DNA from 2 places in the Nonomuraea sp. NPDC051941 genome. Region 2 is predicted to be linked to the other one. Evidence: riboswitches for the same ligand, from Rfam matches in the RefSeq annotation. Region 2 holds a riboswitch; the other holds the start of a gene.
What was found. Region 2 has a riboswitch for cobalamin ahead of cobN (cobaltochelatase subunit CobN). Riboswitches for the same ligand answer to the same signal wherever they lie in the genome.
Positions count from the first base shown of each region.

Region 1: another riboswitch for cobalamin. It lies ahead of ACIHFD_RS58225 (ribonucleoside-diphosphate reductase subunit alpha); the one in region 2 lies ahead of cobN (cobaltochelatase subunit CobN).

Region 1 is NZ_JBIUCF010000061.1:6,720-15,301, forward strand. It holds gene ACIHFD_RS58185 (N-acetylmuramoyl-L-alanine amidase) at 1-460, opposite strand, end outside; gene ACIHFD_RS58190 (TetR/AcrR family transcriptional regulator) at 525-1,133, opposite strand; gene ACIHFD_RS58195 (ATP-binding cassette domain-containing protein) at 1,192-2,025, shown strand; gene ACIHFD_RS58200 (ABC transporter permease) at 2,015-2,761, shown strand; gene ACIHFD_RS58205 (hypothetical protein) at 2,842-3,117, shown strand; gene glmS (glutamine--fructose-6-phosphate transaminase (isomerizing)) at 3,131-4,951, shown strand; gene ACIHFD_RS58215 (SAM-dependent methyltransferase) at 5,010-5,780, shown strand; gene ACIHFD_RS58220 (tripartite tricarboxylate transporter substrate-binding protein) at 5,857-6,804, shown strand; cobalamin riboswitch at 6,809-7,004, shown strand; gene ACIHFD_RS58225 (ribonucleoside-diphosphate reductase subunit alpha) at 7,129-8,582, shown strand, end outside.
Region 2 is NZ_JBIUCF010000004.1:174,327-182,908, forward strand. It holds gene ACIHFD_RS09960 (cobalt-precorrin-6A reductase) at 1-382, shown strand, start outside; gene cobJ (precorrin-3B C(17)-methyltransferase) at 373-1,851, opposite strand; gene ACIHFD_RS09970 (precorrin-8X methylmutase) at 1,857-2,477, opposite strand; gene ACIHFD_RS09975 (precorrin-3B synthase) at 2,474-3,703, opposite strand; cobalamin riboswitch at 3,774-3,899, shown strand; gene cobN (cobaltochelatase subunit CobN) at 3,953-7,552, shown strand; gene ACIHFD_RS09985 (cobyrinate a,c-diamide synthase) at 7,507-8,582, opposite strand, start outside.

The DNA.
Region 1 (8,582 bases), on a different contig from region 2:
AGGCGGGAGGGGCTTCGGCGAACGTACGGGGCAGCGGGCGGGCGTCATCCCCCCGGGCGTCGCCCAGCGCGTCACCGATCGGCCACGCGTGCCCACCCCCGGTCGATGGGGCGGCGGCGCTCAAGGGGCTGAGCGTGTCGGCGGGGAACGCGTCCACCAGGTGCATCGGCCCGTAGCCGCCCGCCGTGCTCGGCGACCCGCCGTTCGCGTCCCAGCGGGACTCCAGGTACGAGACGCCGAGCAGCACGCTCTCGGGCACCCCGAACTCCCGGGCGGCCGCGGCGAACTCGGCCTGCCGCCCGGAAGGGTTCGCGGGAGGGAGGGCGCCGGTCCGGCGTCCGGGCGTGCCCCAAGAGAAGAGGCCGGGCGGGTGACCTGGGGCAGAGGAGCCGGATGCGGGCATGTCCGCGGGCGCGGTGAACGTGCCGGCGGTCAGGGCGGCGGCGAGCCAGAGGCGCATGACATCTCCCCCAGGAAGGTCACGATACGACTACTCACCGTAACCTTTCCCAGAAAGGGATGGGTCAGACGGGTCGGATGATACGCATGAGATCCGCCAGATCGGCTGCGAACTCGGCATCCCAGTCATCGGGCGTCAGATGCCCGGCCAATCGGCGGTGGGCGGGCGCGTCGGCACCGCGGCTGAGCCTGATCTCCCGGGAGGCATCGGAGAAGCGCCCGCTCACCTCGGAGAGCGCGAACCCCATCACGAACGTGCTCACCAGCCGCTCGATCCGGGGGACGTCGGCCTCCGGCACGCCCGCGTCGAGCAGCGCCTGGTAGAGCTGGTCGACCACCTGGACCCCGTCGGGCGTCGCCGAGGTGCGCAGCAGCAGGAGCGGGAAGACCGACGGGTGCTCGCGGGCCAGTCGCCGGGTGGCCCAGGCGACCGCGCCCAGGCGCTCCTGCCAGGTCTGCCCGGGATCGCCGGGCGCGAGCCGGTCGAGCAGGCGGCCGACGAGGCCGTCGAGCAGCTCATCCTTGTTCCGGAAATATCCGTACAAGGCCATGGGTGTTACCCCGACCCGCTCGGCGACGGCCCGCATGGACAGGGCTTCGAGGCCGCGCTCGTCGGCGATGGCGAGGGCCGCGTCGAGGATTTCCGGCTGCCGGGAGGTCTTGAGCTTCCGCACCGCGTCAGTCTACAGTGTAGAGCAGTCTACATCGTAGACTAGGAAGGGGCATGGGCTGATGGCGCGCACGAGCGGGCTGGTGGAGGCGGCCGGGCTGGTCAAGCGGTACGGCGACGTCGCCGCGCTGGACGGCTTCGACCTGCGGGTGGAGCCGGGCGAGATCGTCGGGCTGGTCGGCCACAACGGCGCGGGCAAGACGACGTTCTTCGAGATCGCCGCGGGATTGGCACGCCCGGACGCCGGGCGTGTCGCGGTGCGGGGCGAGGTGGGGATGGCGCCCCAGCAGCTCGCCCTCTACCCCGGCGTCACCGTACGGGAGACGTTGCGGCTGTTCGGCGGGCTGGCCGGGCTGCGGCGGCGCGCCCTGGCCGGGGCCGTCGAAGCCGTGGCGGAGGAGCTGGCGCTGACCGGGGTGCTCGACCGGCGGGTGAGCGTGCTCTCCGGCGGCCAGCAGCGCCGCGCGCAGGCGGCCACCGCCCTCCTGCCGGACCCGGACGTGCTCCTGCTCGACGAGCCCACGGCGGGCGCCGACCCCGAGACCCGCGGCGCCCTCCTGGCGGCGGTGCGCCGCAGGGCGGACGGCGGCGCGGCGGTCGTCTACTGCACGCACTACCTCCCCGAGCTCACCGAGCTGAAGGCCACGATCGCCGTCGCGCGGAGCGGGCGGGTGATCGCCAGGGGCACGGGCGCCGAGCTGCTCAAAGGGCTGCCGGGCGAGGTCCGCGTCACCCTGGACGACGACGAGATCACGGTCGCGACCACCGACCCCACCGCCACCCTGGCCGACCTGCTGCGCGACCTCGACCGCCCGGTGCGCGGCATCGACATCCGCCAGCCGTCGCTCGACGACCTCTACAAGGATCTTCGCAAGGAGCCCGCGGATGCCGCGTGAGACGTTGCACCGCATCGCCGTCCTGACCGCGCACAACGTGCTCCTGCGCCGGCGCGACCCGGCTCACCTGGTCAGCTACCTGGTCATGCCCATGGTCCTGATGCTCGTCTTCAAGTCGATGCTGCGCGAGCCCGCCCAGGTCGTGACGGGACTGCTGGTCATGTTCTCGGTGCTGTCGATGGCCGACGTGGCCACGGCCAGCCTCGCCGAACGCACCTGGCACACCTGGGACCGCCTCAAGGCCACCAGGGCCCGCGTCCCGGAGATCATGATCGGCAAGGCCCTGCCGGTGTTCGCCGTGCTGGTCCTCCAGCAGGTCGTGCTGCTCGCGTACGGGATGATCGCGGTAGGGCTGCGGCCGGCCGGGACGGCGTGGCCGCCGGCCCTGGGCCTGGCCGTGGCGGCGTGGTGCTTCGCGCTGCTCGGCGTCGGCACGGCCCTGGCCGGGGTGGTGCGCAGCCAGGGGGAGCTGAGCACGCTCTGCAACATCGCTGCGCTGTCGGTCAGCGCGCTGGGCGGTGCGCTGGTGCCGTACGCGATGATGCCCGCCTGGGCGCAGGCCATCGCGCCGATCTCGCCCGGATATTGGGCGACCACCATGCTCAAGGCCGCCGTCAGGGGTGACGTCGCGGGCACGGTCCGTCCCGCGGCCGTCCTCGTCGGGCTCGGTCTCGTCGCCGGAGCCTTCGCCTGGTGGCGCTTCGGCAAGGGGTGGGGTCGCGGCAGCCTGCTCTAGACAGGCGTTCGAGTTAATTCCTGCCCGATTTCGGGCAGGATGTTGAAGTGTCTCGTTCCAGATGCGTAGTGTCCTCGTCTGTGTCCCCGGCACGACATCCCTACGAAGACCTCATCGTCCACCTCACCGAGACGAGCCCGCTGGGCCCGGGTGAGGCGGCGAAGGTGATCGCCGACGTGCTGTCGTACTTCTCCGAGTCCGTCGAGGAGTACGTCCGCCGCCGGCACGCCGAGCTGAAAACGGTCGGCCACACCAACGACGAGATCTTCCCCAGGATCGCCGCCGAATTACGCGGTCGGCGGGTCGCGGCACCGGAGCTGTCCCTGCGGCAGCTGCGCAGGATCGTCTACGGATGAAGAGGAGACCTCGATGTGCGGAATCGTGGCCTATGTCGGCCCACGGGACGCGGCGCCCATCCTGCTGGAGGGCCTGCAGCGTCTGGAGTACCGGGGGTACGACTCGGCCGGGGTCGTGGTGTCCAACCGGGGGCTCAAGCTACGCAAGGTCAAGGGCCGCGTGGCGGACCTGGCCAAGGTCGTGCCGGCCAGGTTCAAGGGCACCCTGGGCATCGGGCACACCCGCTGGGCCACGCACGGCGTGCCGAGTGACGAGAACGCCCATCCCCACCTTTCCTCCGACGAGCGCATCGCGGTCGTGCACAACGGCATCATCGAGAACGCCGGCGAGCTGCGCGCGAAGCTGGAGGCCGACGGCGTGGTGTTCGCCTCCGAGACGGACACCGAGGTGCTCGCGCACCTGATCGCGCGCGCCGCCGACGAGAACGACTCCCTGGAGGAGGCGGTCAGGAAGACGCTCAAGAGCATCGTCGGCACGTACGGCATCGCGGTCATCGACCGCGAACGCCCCGGCGAGGTGGTCGTGGCGCGCAACGGCAGCCCGATCGTGCTGGGCATCGGCGAGAAGGAGATGTTCGCCGCGTCCGACGTGGCCGCGCTCGTCCGCTACACGCGCCAGGTCGTGCACCTGGAGGACGGCGAGCTGGCCGTGCTCAAGGCCGACGGCTTCCACACCTTCGCCAGCGACGCCCGCGAGACCGCCAAGGAGCCGCTGACCGTCGACTGGGACGCCGGCCACTACGACACCGGCGGCTACGAGCACTACCTGCTCAAGGAGATCTCCGAGCAGCCCGAGACGATCACCCGTACGATGAGCGGCCGGCTCGACGAGCGCTTCCACGTGGCCCACCTGGGCGGGCTCAACATGGACGCCCGCGAGACGCGGGGCTTCCGCCGGGTGAAGATCATCGGCTGCGGGTCCGCGTACTACTCGGGGCAGATCGGGGCGCAGCTCATCGAGGAGCTGGCCCGCATCCCGTCCGACGCCGAGCCCGCCAGCGAGTTCCGCTACCGCAACCCGGTCGTCGACCCCGACACGCTCTACGTCGCCATCAGCCAGTCGGGCGAGACGTACGACACGCTCGCCGCCGTGCAGGAGCTCAAGCGCAAGGGCGGCCGCGTCATCGGCATCGTCAACGCGGTCGGCAGCGCCATCGCCCGCGAGGTGGACGGCGGCATCTACCTGCACGCGGGTCCCGAGGTCTCGGTGGCCTCGACCAAGGCGTTCACCTCGACGTCGCTGGCGTTCGCGCTGCTCGCGCTGCACCTGGGCCGGGTGCGCGACCTGTCGCCCGCCGACGGGCGGCGCATCGTCGACGGCCTGCGCAGGCTGCCGGGGCAGATCGAGGAGATCCTCACCCAGAGCGACAAGATCGCCGAGCTGGCGCAGAAGTACGCCAAGCACCCGAGCATGATGTTCGTGGGCCGCGTGCGCGGCTACCCGGTGGCCAGGGAAGGCGCGCAGAAGCTCAAGGAGATCTCGTACGTGCACGCCGAGGCGTACCCGGCCAGCGAGCTCAAGCACGGGCCGCTCGCGCTGATCGGCCCCGACATGCCGACGGTCGCCATCGTCCCCGACGACGAGCTGCTCGACAAGAACCTCACCACGCTGGGCGAGATCCGCGCGCGCGGCGGGCAGGTGCTCATGGTCGGTCACCGCGAGCCCGACGTCAAGCTGGCCGACGACGTGATCGTGATCCCCAAGAACGAGATCGAGCTGGACCCGATCCTGCTCACGATCCCGCTTCAGCTGCTCGCGTACTATGCCGCGGTGGCGCTCGGCCGGGATGTGGACAAGCCTCGCAATCTCGCCAAGAGCGTCACGGTTGAATAAACAGGCTAATTTGGCCTCAAACCTCGTTATCTTGCTGCGGACGACATAAATTCGATACGTGCGGCAGTTCGACGCTGAGAGGCCCAATCTCGCACGCATGTACGATTACATGCTCGGCGGGAAGGACAACTTCGCGGTCGACCGCCAGGCCATCGAGCAGCTCGCCGAGCTGATCCCGGAGGCGGTCCCGCTGGCCCGCGCAAACCGGGCCTTCCTGCAGCGTGCCGTGCGCTACGTGGCCGCCGCCGGGGTGCGGCAGTTCCTCGACCTCGGCAGCGGGCTGCCGACCCAGGGCAGCGCGCACGAGGTGGCACCCGAGGCCCGGGTCGTCTACGTCGATCGCGATCCGGTCGTCGCAGCACACGCCACGGCCCTGCTCGGACACTCGGGCAGGGCCGCGCTCGTCGAGGCGGACCTCCTGGATCCCGACGCGGTGCTGGCGGGGGCGGGCGGGTTCCTGGACCTGCGCCGGCCGGTCGGGGTGCTGCTCGTGTCGATCCTGCACTTCCTGCCGGATTCGGCGCGGCCGCAGCAGGCCCTGGCGGCCCTGCGCGAGCGGCTGGCGCCGGGCAGCTACCTGGTGATCACCCACGCCACCTCGATGGGCCGCCTGGAGGACGGGCAGCGCTACCGGGGCGCCTCCTCGGACGATCCGAGCGGCGGCACCGACCGCACGCCCGCCGAGATCCGCGCCTTCTTCGGCGACTTCCCGCTGGAGCCGCCGGGCCTCGTGCAGGCCGTCGACTGGCGTCCCGACCGGCCCAAGCTGGTGGGGGACTGGTCGCTGCCGTCGTCCCTGATGGCCGGGGTCGGCAAAAAGCCACTATGAGAGATATGTGTATCTCTGCGTATTGTGTCGATAACTTAGAGTGAGCGATGACTCGCGATGCTCGGGGGAGAGGCACATGCGCCGTCGGCGGTTCTTCGCATGGGGGCTGGGCCTGGCCGCGTGCGCGGCCGGCTGCGGGACGGAGCGCTTCGCCGGGAGCGCGGCGGGCTTGCGCGCCCGATACTCGATCAGCCCTCAGGGGCGCCGCTGGGAGCGCGTCGGGCAGGCGTTCGCCGGCGCGGCCCGGGCGGCCGGATACGAGGCCGGCGCGGGCATCAGGATCATGGTGAGCGGGCTGCCCGCGCTGGCCGCCGCCGAGCTGAACAACGGCCAGACCCTCCTCGACACCGCGACCCCCCTGTCCAGGCTCACCGGCGAGGTCGAGGTCGTGGTCGTGCCCGTCCAGTCGCCGTTCGGGGACTTCGAGGCGTTCGGCGCCCACCTGCTCGCCACTCCGGGCCAGACGCAGCTGGCGGGCGGGCCCCAGGGGGAGCCCGACCACCTGCTGTTCGGCCTGATCGCCAGAGGGCTCGGCGCCGACACCCGCCAGCTCGACTACACCGGCTACCCCAGCAGCCAGGAGGCCGTCACCGCGCTGCTGTCCGGCAAGGCCGCGGCGGCCGCGGGCCCGCTGGCCGACTGGCGCGCGAGCATCAAGGCCGGCCAGGTCAAGGCGCTCGCGGTGTCCTCGGCCAGGCAGGTGCCCGGCCTCGACGCGCCGACGCTGCTGGAGTCCGGCGTACGGGTCGACTTCGTGGACTGGGCGGCGGCCTTCGGGCCCGAGCGCATGACGGACGAGAGCCGCGAATCGGCCATCCGCATGTGCGAGGACGTGACCGGCACGGCCGACTGGGAGGCGGCCTGCCGGTCCGCGGGCTGGATCTCGATCCCGCTCAGCGGCGCCGACTTCAAGCAGTGGCTGGGCTCCGAGGTCGAGCGCACCCGCGCCGTCCTGCGGGATCTCGGTCTGCTCGGCACCACCAAGGCCACAACATGCTGGGGTAGTTGCGGGAACGGCCACTAGATGTAGGATCCTGCTCGTCGCTGGTTCGCCTCTCCGGAGGCGGAGCAAAAGGGAACCCGGTGTGATTCCGGGGCTGCCCCGCAGCGGTGAGCGGGAACGACCGCCGTCAGGTGCACTGGAGTGATCTGGGAAGCGACGGCCAGTAGGAGCGATGCGCGCGCCCGCGAGCCCGAAGACCTGCCAGCGGCGTGCCCGGGCCGCCCGCCCGGCACGAAGTGACCATGGCCTCGCGGGAGGGCCGGGGAGCGAAACGGCCGGGGGATGATCCGTGCCGCCGTGCTCTCGCGCGCCCTCACGGGGGACGAGCTCGCGAGGAGAGAGCACGTGACGCAGATCATCGAGGTCGATCGCCGCCTGGCCATCGAGGAGGCCGCCGCCCGGGTCATCACCGACCCGGCCAACTCCCGGGTCGCCGCCCGGCTCCTGGCCGAGGAGATCGCCGACGAGGCCGCCGCGCACGGGGTGCGGACGTTCTCCGAGTCCATCGCCGCCACCCACGCGGCCGGGCTGATCCAGGACGGGCTGGCGGAGTTCGTCGCCGCGCACGCCGCCGAGCTGGACGCGCTGGTCTCCGTGGAGGCGGACGACCGGTTCGAGTATTTCGGGTTGCGCACCGTCTATGACCGTTACCTGCTGCGCCACCCCGAGACGCGGGCGGTGCTGGAGCGCCCGCAGCACTTCTTCCTCCGCGTGGCCTGCGGGCTGTCGGAGTCGGTGGCGGAGGCCGCCGAGCTCTACGCGCTCATGTCCACGCTGTCGTACCTGCCCAGCTCGCCCACGCTGTTCAACTCGGGCGCGCGCCGCCCGCAGCTGTCGTCGTGCTTCCTGCTCGACTCGCCGCGCGACGAGCTGGAGGCGATCTACGACCGGTACGGGCAGGTGGCGCGGCTGTCGAAGTACGCCGGAGGCATCGGCATCGCCTGGACCCGGGTGCGCTCGCGCGGCTCCCTGATCCGGGGCACCAACGGCCACTCCAACGGCATCGTCCCGTGGCTGCGCACGCTCGACTCGTCCGTCGCGGCCGTCAACCAGGGCGGGCGGCGCAAGGGCGCGGCCTGCGTCTACCTGGAGACCTGGCACGCCGACATCGAGGAGTTCCTGGAGCTGCGCGACAACACCGGCGAGGACGCCCGCCGCACCCACAACCTGAACCTGGCGAACTGGGTGCCCGACGAGTTCATGCGCCGGGTGGAGGCGGACGAGGTCTGGTCGCTGTTCGACCCGAAGGAGGTGCCCGACCTCACCGACCTGTACGGTGACGCGTTCACGCGGGCGTACCGCGCGTACGAGGCCGCCGGGCGACATGTCCGGCAGATCCCGGCCAGGACCCTGTACGGCCGGATGATGCGCACGCTCGCCCAGACCGGGAACGGCTGGATGACCTTCAAGGACGCCGCCAACCGCACCTCCAACCAGACCGGCCGCCCCGGGAACGTCATCCACCTGTCGAACCTGTGCACCGAGATCCTGGAGGTCACCAGCGACGCCGAGACCGCGGTCTGCAACCTCGGCTCGATCAACCTGGCCGCCCACCTCCTGACCGGTGACCTGGCCGGTGACCTGGACTGGGACCGGCTGCGCGGCACCGTGCGAACGGCCGTGCGCTTCCTGGACCGGACCATCGACCTGGGCTTCTACCCGACGCCCGAGGCCGAGGCGGCGAACAAGCGCTGGCGGCCCATCGGGCTCGGCGTCATGGGCCTGGCCGACGTGTTCTTCACGCTGCGGCTGCCGTTCGACTCGCCCGAGGCGCTGGAGCTGTCCACCAGGATCGCCGA
Region 2 (8,582 bases):
CGAGGCCGCCGCACGGCCGGGCGGTGGTCCGGTGCGGGTGTTCCTGACCACCGGCCGCCGGAGCCTGCCGGTCTTCACCGGTCTGGCCGGGGTGTGGCTGCTGGCCAGGTCCGTCGATCCGCCCGAACCGCCGATCCCGGACCACGTGCACGTCCTGCTGGACCGCGGGCCGTACACGGTCGAGGGTGAACGCGCCCTCATCCGCGAGCACCGGCTGGACGTGCTGGTCACCAAGGACAGCGGCGGGCCGATGACCACCGCCAAGCTCGTCGCGGCCCGCGAGCTCGGACTGCCGGTGATCATGGTGGACCGGCCGCCACTGCCCGCCGGCGTCCGGCTGGTGGAGACCGCCGCGGAGGCGGCCGCCTGGGCTCAGGGATAGCGGCGCGGCGTGTAGACGACGCCGCGCTCGGTGACCCGGGTCGTCGAGGAGCCGACGATCAGCAGGCAGCGCATGTCCACCTGCGCGGGGTCGAGCGCGCCGAGCGTGGTGACGGTGACGCTCTCCCGCTCGCCGCCGACATTACGCCCGATCACCACCGGGGTGGCGGCGTCGCGGTGCTCCAGCAGCAGGTCACGGGCGGCGGAGACCTGCCACGTACGGCTGCGCGAGGCCGGGTTGTAGATCGCCAGCACCAGGTCCGCCTTCGCGGCGGCGCTCAGCCGGCCGGCCACCACCTCCCACGGCTTGAGCAGGTCCGACAGCGACAGCACGCAGTAGTCGTGGCCCAGCGGCGCGCCGACCCGGCTGGCCACGGCCTGGGCCGCGGTCAGCCCGGGGACGATCCGCACCGGCACGTCCGGGAAGCCGGCCGCGGCCTCCAGCACGGCGCTGGCCATCGCGAACACGCCCGGGTCGCCGGAGGACACCACGGCCACCCGCGCGCCGTCGCGGGCCAGCTCCAGCGCGTGCCGGGCGCGCTCGGCCTCGACCCGGTTGTCGGTGCGGTGGCGGCGCTGGCGCGGGTTCGGGGCGACGCGGTCCACGTACGGGCCGTACCCGACGAGGTCCGTCGCCGCCGCCAGAGCTTCCTGGGCCTCGGGCGTGAGCCACGGCCGCCCGGCGGGCCCGAGGCCCACCACGACCACCTCACCCCGGGTCTCGGTCGGGGGCGGTTCGGGGACGAAGGTCCGCTCGGCGGGGCTGGCGAGCAGGGCCAGCGAGAAGTACGGCACCCCGTCGGCGTCCACGTCCTTGAGCGGCGCGACCCGTTCGGCTCCCATGGTGGCGCGCTCGACGTACCAGGCGTCGTCCAGCCGCCCGGCCTCGGCCAGCGCGTCGCGGACCTTCTCGAACGTCCGGCCCAGCTTGAGCACCGCCGCCGAGTCGGTGCCGCGGAGCCTGTCCGCCAGCACCTCGGCGGGCAGCGTGCCGGGCAGCACGGTCAGCACCTCGTCCCGCTCCACCAGCGGCCGGCCCAGCACGGCCGAGGCGGCGCTGACGGAGGTGACGCCGGGCACCACCTCGGTCGGATAGCGGTGGGCGAGCCGCTTGTGCATGTGCATGTACGAGCCGTAGAACAGCGGGTCGCCCTCGGACAGCACGACCACGGTCCGGCCCGCGTCCAGGTGGGCGGCCAGCCGCTCGGCGCAGTCGGCGTAGAAGTCGTCGAGCGCGCCCTGGTAGCCGCCGGGGTGGTCGGTGGTCTCCGTGGTCAGCGGGTAGAGCAGCAGCTCCTCGATCTGGCCTTCCTTCATGTACGGCAGCGCGATCGAGCGGGCGATGCTGCGGCCGTGCCTGGCGGCGTGGTAGGCGATCACGTCGGCCTCGCCGATCAGCCGGGCCGTCTTGACCGTGACCAGCTCGGGATCCCCAGGACCGAGCCCGACCCCGTACAGCCGTCCCGTCATCGCCATCACTCCGTCTCGTTCGCGATGGCGTTGACCGCCGCCGCCGTCATCGCACTGCCGCCGCGGCGGCCGTGCACCACCAGATATTCCAGGTCGCTGTCCGCCAGCGCCCGCTTGGACTCGGCCGCGCCGATGAACCCCACCGGGATGCCGAGCACGGCGGCGGGCCTGCCCGCGCCCTCGGCGACCAGTTCGAGCAGCCGGAACAGCGCGGTCGGCGCGTTGCCGATGGCCACCACCGCGCCGTCGAGGCGGTCGCGCCACAGCTCCAGCGCGGCGGCGCTGCGCGTGGTGCCGAGCCGTTCGGCCAGCTCCGGGACGCCGGGGTCGCCCAGCGTGCACACCACGGCGTTGTCCGCGGGCAGCCGGCGCCTGGTCACGCCGGACGCGACCATCTGCGCGTCGCACAGCACGGGCGCGCCCCTTCGCAGCGCCGCGCGCGCCCGGACGACCACGGCAGGTGACCAGTCCAGGTCGGTCACGAGGTCGGTCATGCCGCAGGCGTGGATCATCCGCACCGCCACCTGCGCGACCTCGGGCGGCATCCCGGTGAGGTCGGTCTCGGCACGGATGGTCGCGAACGAGCGCCGGTAGATCTCGGCCCCGTCTCGGAGGTAGTCGCTCACTGATGCCTTTCCTGGTATCCGTCGCCGGTGGCGACCATCTGGACGACCCGGCCGCGCGGCAGCCCGCAGCGCCGCTCGCAACCGGCCCAATGCACGGGCATCGCCGGAGGGCCGTCCAGGGTCGCCACCCAGCGCCGCGCGTCCTCCTGGACGTCGGCCAGGGACTTGGCGCAGCCCGGACGGCCGGTGCAGGCGCTCACCCCGGCCCACGGCGACGCCGGGTCCGTCACCAGCCCGGCCGCCTCCAGCATTCGCGCCGCCCGGCCGGCGGCGGCGGGCGGGAGGTCGAGGAGTACGACGGTCCGCCACGGCGTCAGCCGGACCGGCACGCCGGTGGCGTCTCCCGGGTCGGACGCACCGGTGGCGTCTCCCGGACCAGGCGCGCCGGTGGTGCCGGCCGGGCCGTTCGCCTCGGCCGCTGCGGCGATGGCGCTTGCCTGAGCGGCGGACAGCCGTCCGAGCGGCACCACGACCTCCAGCGCCACCCGCCCGTCCCGCTGCTCGACCCGCCCGGCACGCGGCGCCGACACCGCCGGCACATCCCGGACGACCGGAGCGGTGGTGGTGCGGAGGCGGGTGGCGATGCGGGCGGGGCCGTTGTCCAGCTCCGCGATCCGCCACGCGCCCCGATCCCCTTCCGGCCGTTCGTCGAGGAACGCCTCGGCGACGGCGATCATGAGTTCGGCGGCCACGTCCGCCCCCACGGCGAGCCCGGCGTCCACGCCCGCCAGCAGCAGCCGCCCGTCGAAGAACGTGACGTCGGCCTCCAGCGCGAGCATGTCACCGCTGCCCTCGTCCACCGCGAACAGGAACCGCCCCGGCAGCCCGGCCAGCCGGGGCCGCGAGCACAGCGCCCGGTCCAGCGCCGCCACCAGGGGCTGCGGGTCCAGCAGGCCGGGGCCGGTGCGACCGCCGAGCGGCGAGGCCACGATGTTGCGTACGCGCTCGTGCGCCTGCGACGGCAGCAGTCCGGCGGCGGCGATCCGCTCGGCGAAGGCGGCGGGTGAGCGCAGGCCGCGCACCTGGACGTTCGCCCGGGAGGTCAGCTCGATCACGTCCGAGCCGAGGTCGGCCGCGCAGGCGGCCAGCTCGCGCAGCCGGGCGGGTGAGATCGCGCCGCCGGGCAGGCGGACGCGGGCCAGCGGGCCGTCGGCCGCCTCGTGCACCTGTAGCGCCCCCGGACAGGCGTCGGGGCGCATACGTCCGGAAAAGTCGGCTATGGACACGATCAGGATGGTAACGCCACTTCTGGCGGGGGCCGCTCTTGTCGTAGGCTCCCTGTAGGCGATGGCTAGGGAGGAAGCCGGTGCGAATCCGGCGCGGTCCCGCCACTGTGACCGGGGAGCGAACCCCACCGCAGGCCACTGCCCGGCGACGGGTGGGAAGGCCGGGGTGAGCGCTGATCCGGGAGCCAGGAGACTCCGGCCGCCGCGACACCCGCGACCGGGGCGAGGACCCCGAGGGAGGATTGCGCCGTGCCTGGCGACAGCCGTACCGTCCTGCTGCTCTCGACCTCCGACACCGACCTGCTCAGCGCTCGCGCGAGCGGTGCCGCCTACCGGTTGGGCAACCCGGCCCGGCTGGCGGCCGAGGAACTGCCCGCCCTGCTGGAAGGCGTCGACGTAGTCGTGGTACGCCTGCTCGGCGGGCGGCGCGCCTGGGAGGAGGGCCTGGACGCACTGCTGGCCGGCCCTCTGCCGGTGGTGGTGCTGGGCGGCGAGCAGGCGCCGGACGCCGAGCTGATGGAGCTGTCCACGGTCAGCGGCGGCGTCTGCGCCGAGGCCCACGCGTACCTGGCCCACGGCGGGCCGCCGAACCTGGCCGAGCTGCACGCGTTCCTGTCGGACACGGTGCTGCTGACCGGGCACGGGTTCGCGCCGCCGGAGGCCACACCCTCCTGGGGGCTGCTGGAACGCGACGCGCGGCCAGGGCAGGGGCCGGTGATCGGGGTGCTCTACTACCGGGCGCATCACCTGGCGGGCAACACCGCGTTCGTGGAGACGCTCTGCGCGGCCGTCGAGGAGGCGGGCGGGCAGGCGCTGCCGGTGTTCTGCTCCTCGCTGCGCACCGCCGAACCCGAGCTGCACGACACGCTGCGCGCCGCCGACGCGCTGGTGGTGACCGTGCTGGCGGCGGGCGGGTCGCGCCCCGCGACAGCGGGCGCGGGCGGCGACGACGAGGCGTGGGACGTGGGCGCGCTGGCCGCCCTCGACGTGCCGATCCTGCAGGGGCTCTGCCTGACCACCGGCAGGCAGGCGTGGGAGGAGAACGACGACGGGCTGTCGCCGCTGGACGCCGCCTCGCAGGTGGCTATCCCGGAGTTCGACGGGCGGATCATCACGGTGCCGTTCTCGTTCAAGGAGATCGACCCCGAAGGGCTGACCGTCTACGTCGCCGACCCCGAGCGGGCCGCCCGGGTGGCGGGCATCGCGGTACGGCACGGGCTGCTCCGGCACACCCCGCCCGCCGAGCGCCGCCTGGTCGTGATGTTGTCGGCGTACCCGACCAAGCACTCCCGGGTGGGCAACGCGGTCGGCCTGGACACCCCGGCCAGCACGGTCAGGCTGCTGGCCAGGCTCGCCGAGGCCGGCTACGACCTCGGCGAGGGCTTCCCGGGCGTGACCGAGCAGGACGGCGACGCGCTCATCCACGCGCTGATCGCCGCCGGCGGCCAGGACCAGGACTGGCTGACCGAGGAGCACCTGGCGGGCAATCCGGTACGCATCTCCGCCGCGTCCTACGAGCGCTGGTACCGCACCCTGCCCGAGGAGCTGCGGACGGAGATGGAGCGGCGCTGGGGGCCGCCGCCGGGCGAGCTGTTCGTGCACGAGGGTGACCACGGAAAAGACATCGTCCTCGCGGCGCTGCGGGCGGGGAACCTGGTGGTGATGGTGCAGCCGCCGCGCGGCTTCGGCGAGAACCCGATCGCCATCTACCACGACCCCGACCTGCCGCCCAGCCACCACTACCTGGCCGCCTACCGCTGGCTGTCAGCCGAGTTCGGCGCGCACGCGATGGTGCACGTGGGCAAGCACGGCAACCTGGAGTGGCTGCCCGGCAAGTCGGCCGGCATGTCCGCCGCGTGCGGCACCGACGCGGCCATCGGCGACCTGCCGCTGGTCTACCCGTTCCTGGTGAACGACCCCGGAGAGGGCACGCAGGCCAAGCGGCGGGCGCACGCCGTGCTGGTGGACCACCTGGTGCCGCCGATGGCGCGGGCGGAGACGTACGGCGACATCGCCCGGCTGGAGCAGCTCCTGGACGAACACGCCACGATCGCGGCCATGGACCCGGCCAAGCTGCCCGCCATCCGGGCGCAGATCTGGACGCTCATCCAGGCCGCCCGGCTCGACCACGACCTGGGGCTGGCGGACCGGCCGCACGACAGCGAGTTCGACGACTTCATCCTGCACGTGGACGGCTGGCTGTGCGAGGTCAAGGACGCGCAGATCCGCGACGGCCTGCACGTGCTCGGGCAGGCGCCGGCCGGGCAGGTGCGCGTGGACCTGGTCCTGGCGATGCTGCGCGCCCGGCAGATGTGGTCGGGCCGCGAGACGCTGCCCGGCCTGCGCGAGGCGCTGGGCCTGGCCGAGGACGGCACGGCGGGGCTCGGCAGCGTGGACCGGGCCGAGGCGGCCGCCCGGGCGCTGGTGGAGGCCATGGAGGAACGCGGCTGGGCGACGGAGGCTGCGGCGGAGGTCACGCGCGAGCTGCCCGGCGAGCGGCGCGACCTGGTGACGCGGGTCCTCGAGTTCGCCGCCACCGAGGTGGTGCCGCGCCTGGCCCGCACCACCGACGAGCTCGACCACGTCCTGCACGCTCTGGACGGCGGCTACGTTCCCGCCGGGCCGAGCGGCTCCCCGCTGCGCGGCCTGGTCAACGTGCTGCCGACCGGCCGCAACTTCTACTCCGTCGATCCCCGCGCGGTCCCGAGCCGGCTCGCCTGGGAGACCGGCCAGGCCATGGCCGAGTCGCTGCTGGAGCGCTACCGGTCGGACACCGGCGAGTGGCCGCGTTCGGTGGGGCTGTCGGTCTGGGGCACCAGCGCCATGCGCACGGCGGGCGACGACGTGGCCGAGGTGCTGGCCCTGCTCGGCATCCGCCCCGAATGGGACGAGGCCTCACGCCGGGTCACGTCCCTGGAGCCGATCCCGCTCGCCGAGCTGGGCCGTCCCAGGATCGACGTGACGGTGCGGATCAGCGGTTTCTTCCGTGACGCGTTCCCGCACGTGGTGGCCATGCTCGACGACGCCGTACGGCTGGCCGCCGGGCTGGACGAGCCGTACGAGGACAACTACGTGCGCGCCCACGTCGCCGAGACCGGGGGCGACGAGCGCCGGGCGACCATGCGTGTCTTCGGGTCGGCGCCGGGCGCGTACGGGGCCGGGCTGCTGCCCCTGATCGACAGCCGCAACTGGCGCGACGACGCCGACCTGGCCGAGGTGTACGCGGTGTGGGGCGGCTTCGCCTACGGCCGCGACCTCGACGGCGTGGCGGCCCGCCCGCAAATGGAGGACGCCTACCGCAGGATCGCGGTGGCCGCCAAGAACGTCGACACCCGCGAGCACGACATCGCCGACTCCGACGACTACTTCCAGTACCACGGCGGGATGGTCGCCACCGTCCGCGCGCTGACCGGCAGGGCCCCGGCCGCGTACGTCGGCGACAGCACCCGCCCCGACGCCGTCCGCACCCGCACCCTGTCGGAGGAGACCTCGCGTATCTTCCGGGCCAGGGTCGTCAACCCGCGCTGGCTGGCCGCGATGCGCCGCCACGGCTACAAGGGGGCCTTCGAGCTGGCGGCCACGGTCGACTACCTGTTCGGCTACGACGCCACGACCGGGGTGGTCGCCGACTGGATGTACGACAAGCTCACCGAGACGTACGTGCTCGACCCGGAGAACCAGGCGTTCATGGCGCAGTCCAACCCCTGGGCCCTGCACGGCATCGCCGAACGCCTGCTGGAGGCCGCCGAGCGGGGCATGTGGCAGCACCCCGACCCGGAGGTCCTGCGCGGCCTGCAGGAGGTCTACCTCAAGACCGAGGGCGACCTGGAGGACGACACCAGCCGCTGAGCCGTCATCGGTTGCCCGGCCCAGTGCAGGTGCAGGTAGGACGCGGTCACCTGGGCGTCGCCGAATCCGTCGGCGCCGCTCTCAAAGCGGAACAGCGGCTCGCCTGCGTACTCGACAGCGGTGCGGTGGAATTCGTGCCCGCGGAAGCGCTCGCCCGGCTCCGTCAGCGGGGAACGCCTGAGCGCGACCGCGTCCCGGTAGCCGAGCGTCAGCCTCGGCGTCATCCGTGCCCGGCCCGGCACCCGCCCGCACATCCGCTGCCCGTCCAGCTCCTCGCACAGGTAGAGCAGCCCGGCGCACTCGGCGGCGATCGGGCCGCGGAAGGCCGCCACCTGCGCGCGCAGCGGCTCGTTGGCGGCCAGCTCGGCGGCGTACACCTCGGGGAAGCCGCCGCCGATGACGAGCGCCGCGGTCCCGTCCGGCAGCCGCTCGTCACGCAGCGGGTCGAACACCGCGACGTCCGCCCCGGCCGCCCGCAGCAGCTCGACGTGCTCGGCGTAGCCGAACGTGAACGCAGCCCCGCCCGCCACCGCCACCACCGGCCGGTCCGTCCGCTCCCCCCGCGCGGGCTCCCAGGGGACGGCGTCCAGCGGCGGGGCCGACGCCGCCAGCCGGAGCAGCGCGTCGAGGTCGCACGAGCGGGTCACCAGCGCGGCCAGCCGGTCCACCGCGGCCAGCGCCTCGGCCTCCCGTTCGGCGGCGGGAACCAGCCCCAGATGCCGCGACGGCGTGGAGACGGCGTCGTCGCGGCGGATCGCACCCAGCACCGGCATCCCCGCCGCGGCCAGCGCGGAGCGGCACAGCTCCTCGTGCCGGTCCGAGCCCACCCGGTTCAGCACCACCCCGCCCACCCGCACCCGGGGGTCGAACGTGGCGAACCCGTGCACCACCGCCGCCACCGACCTGCTCTGCCGCGCCGCGTCCACCACCAGCACCACGGGAGCGTCCAGCAGCCGGGCCACGTGGGCGGTCGAGGCGAAGTCGGTGTCCCCCTTCCCGTCGAACAGCCCCATCACGCCCTCGACCACCG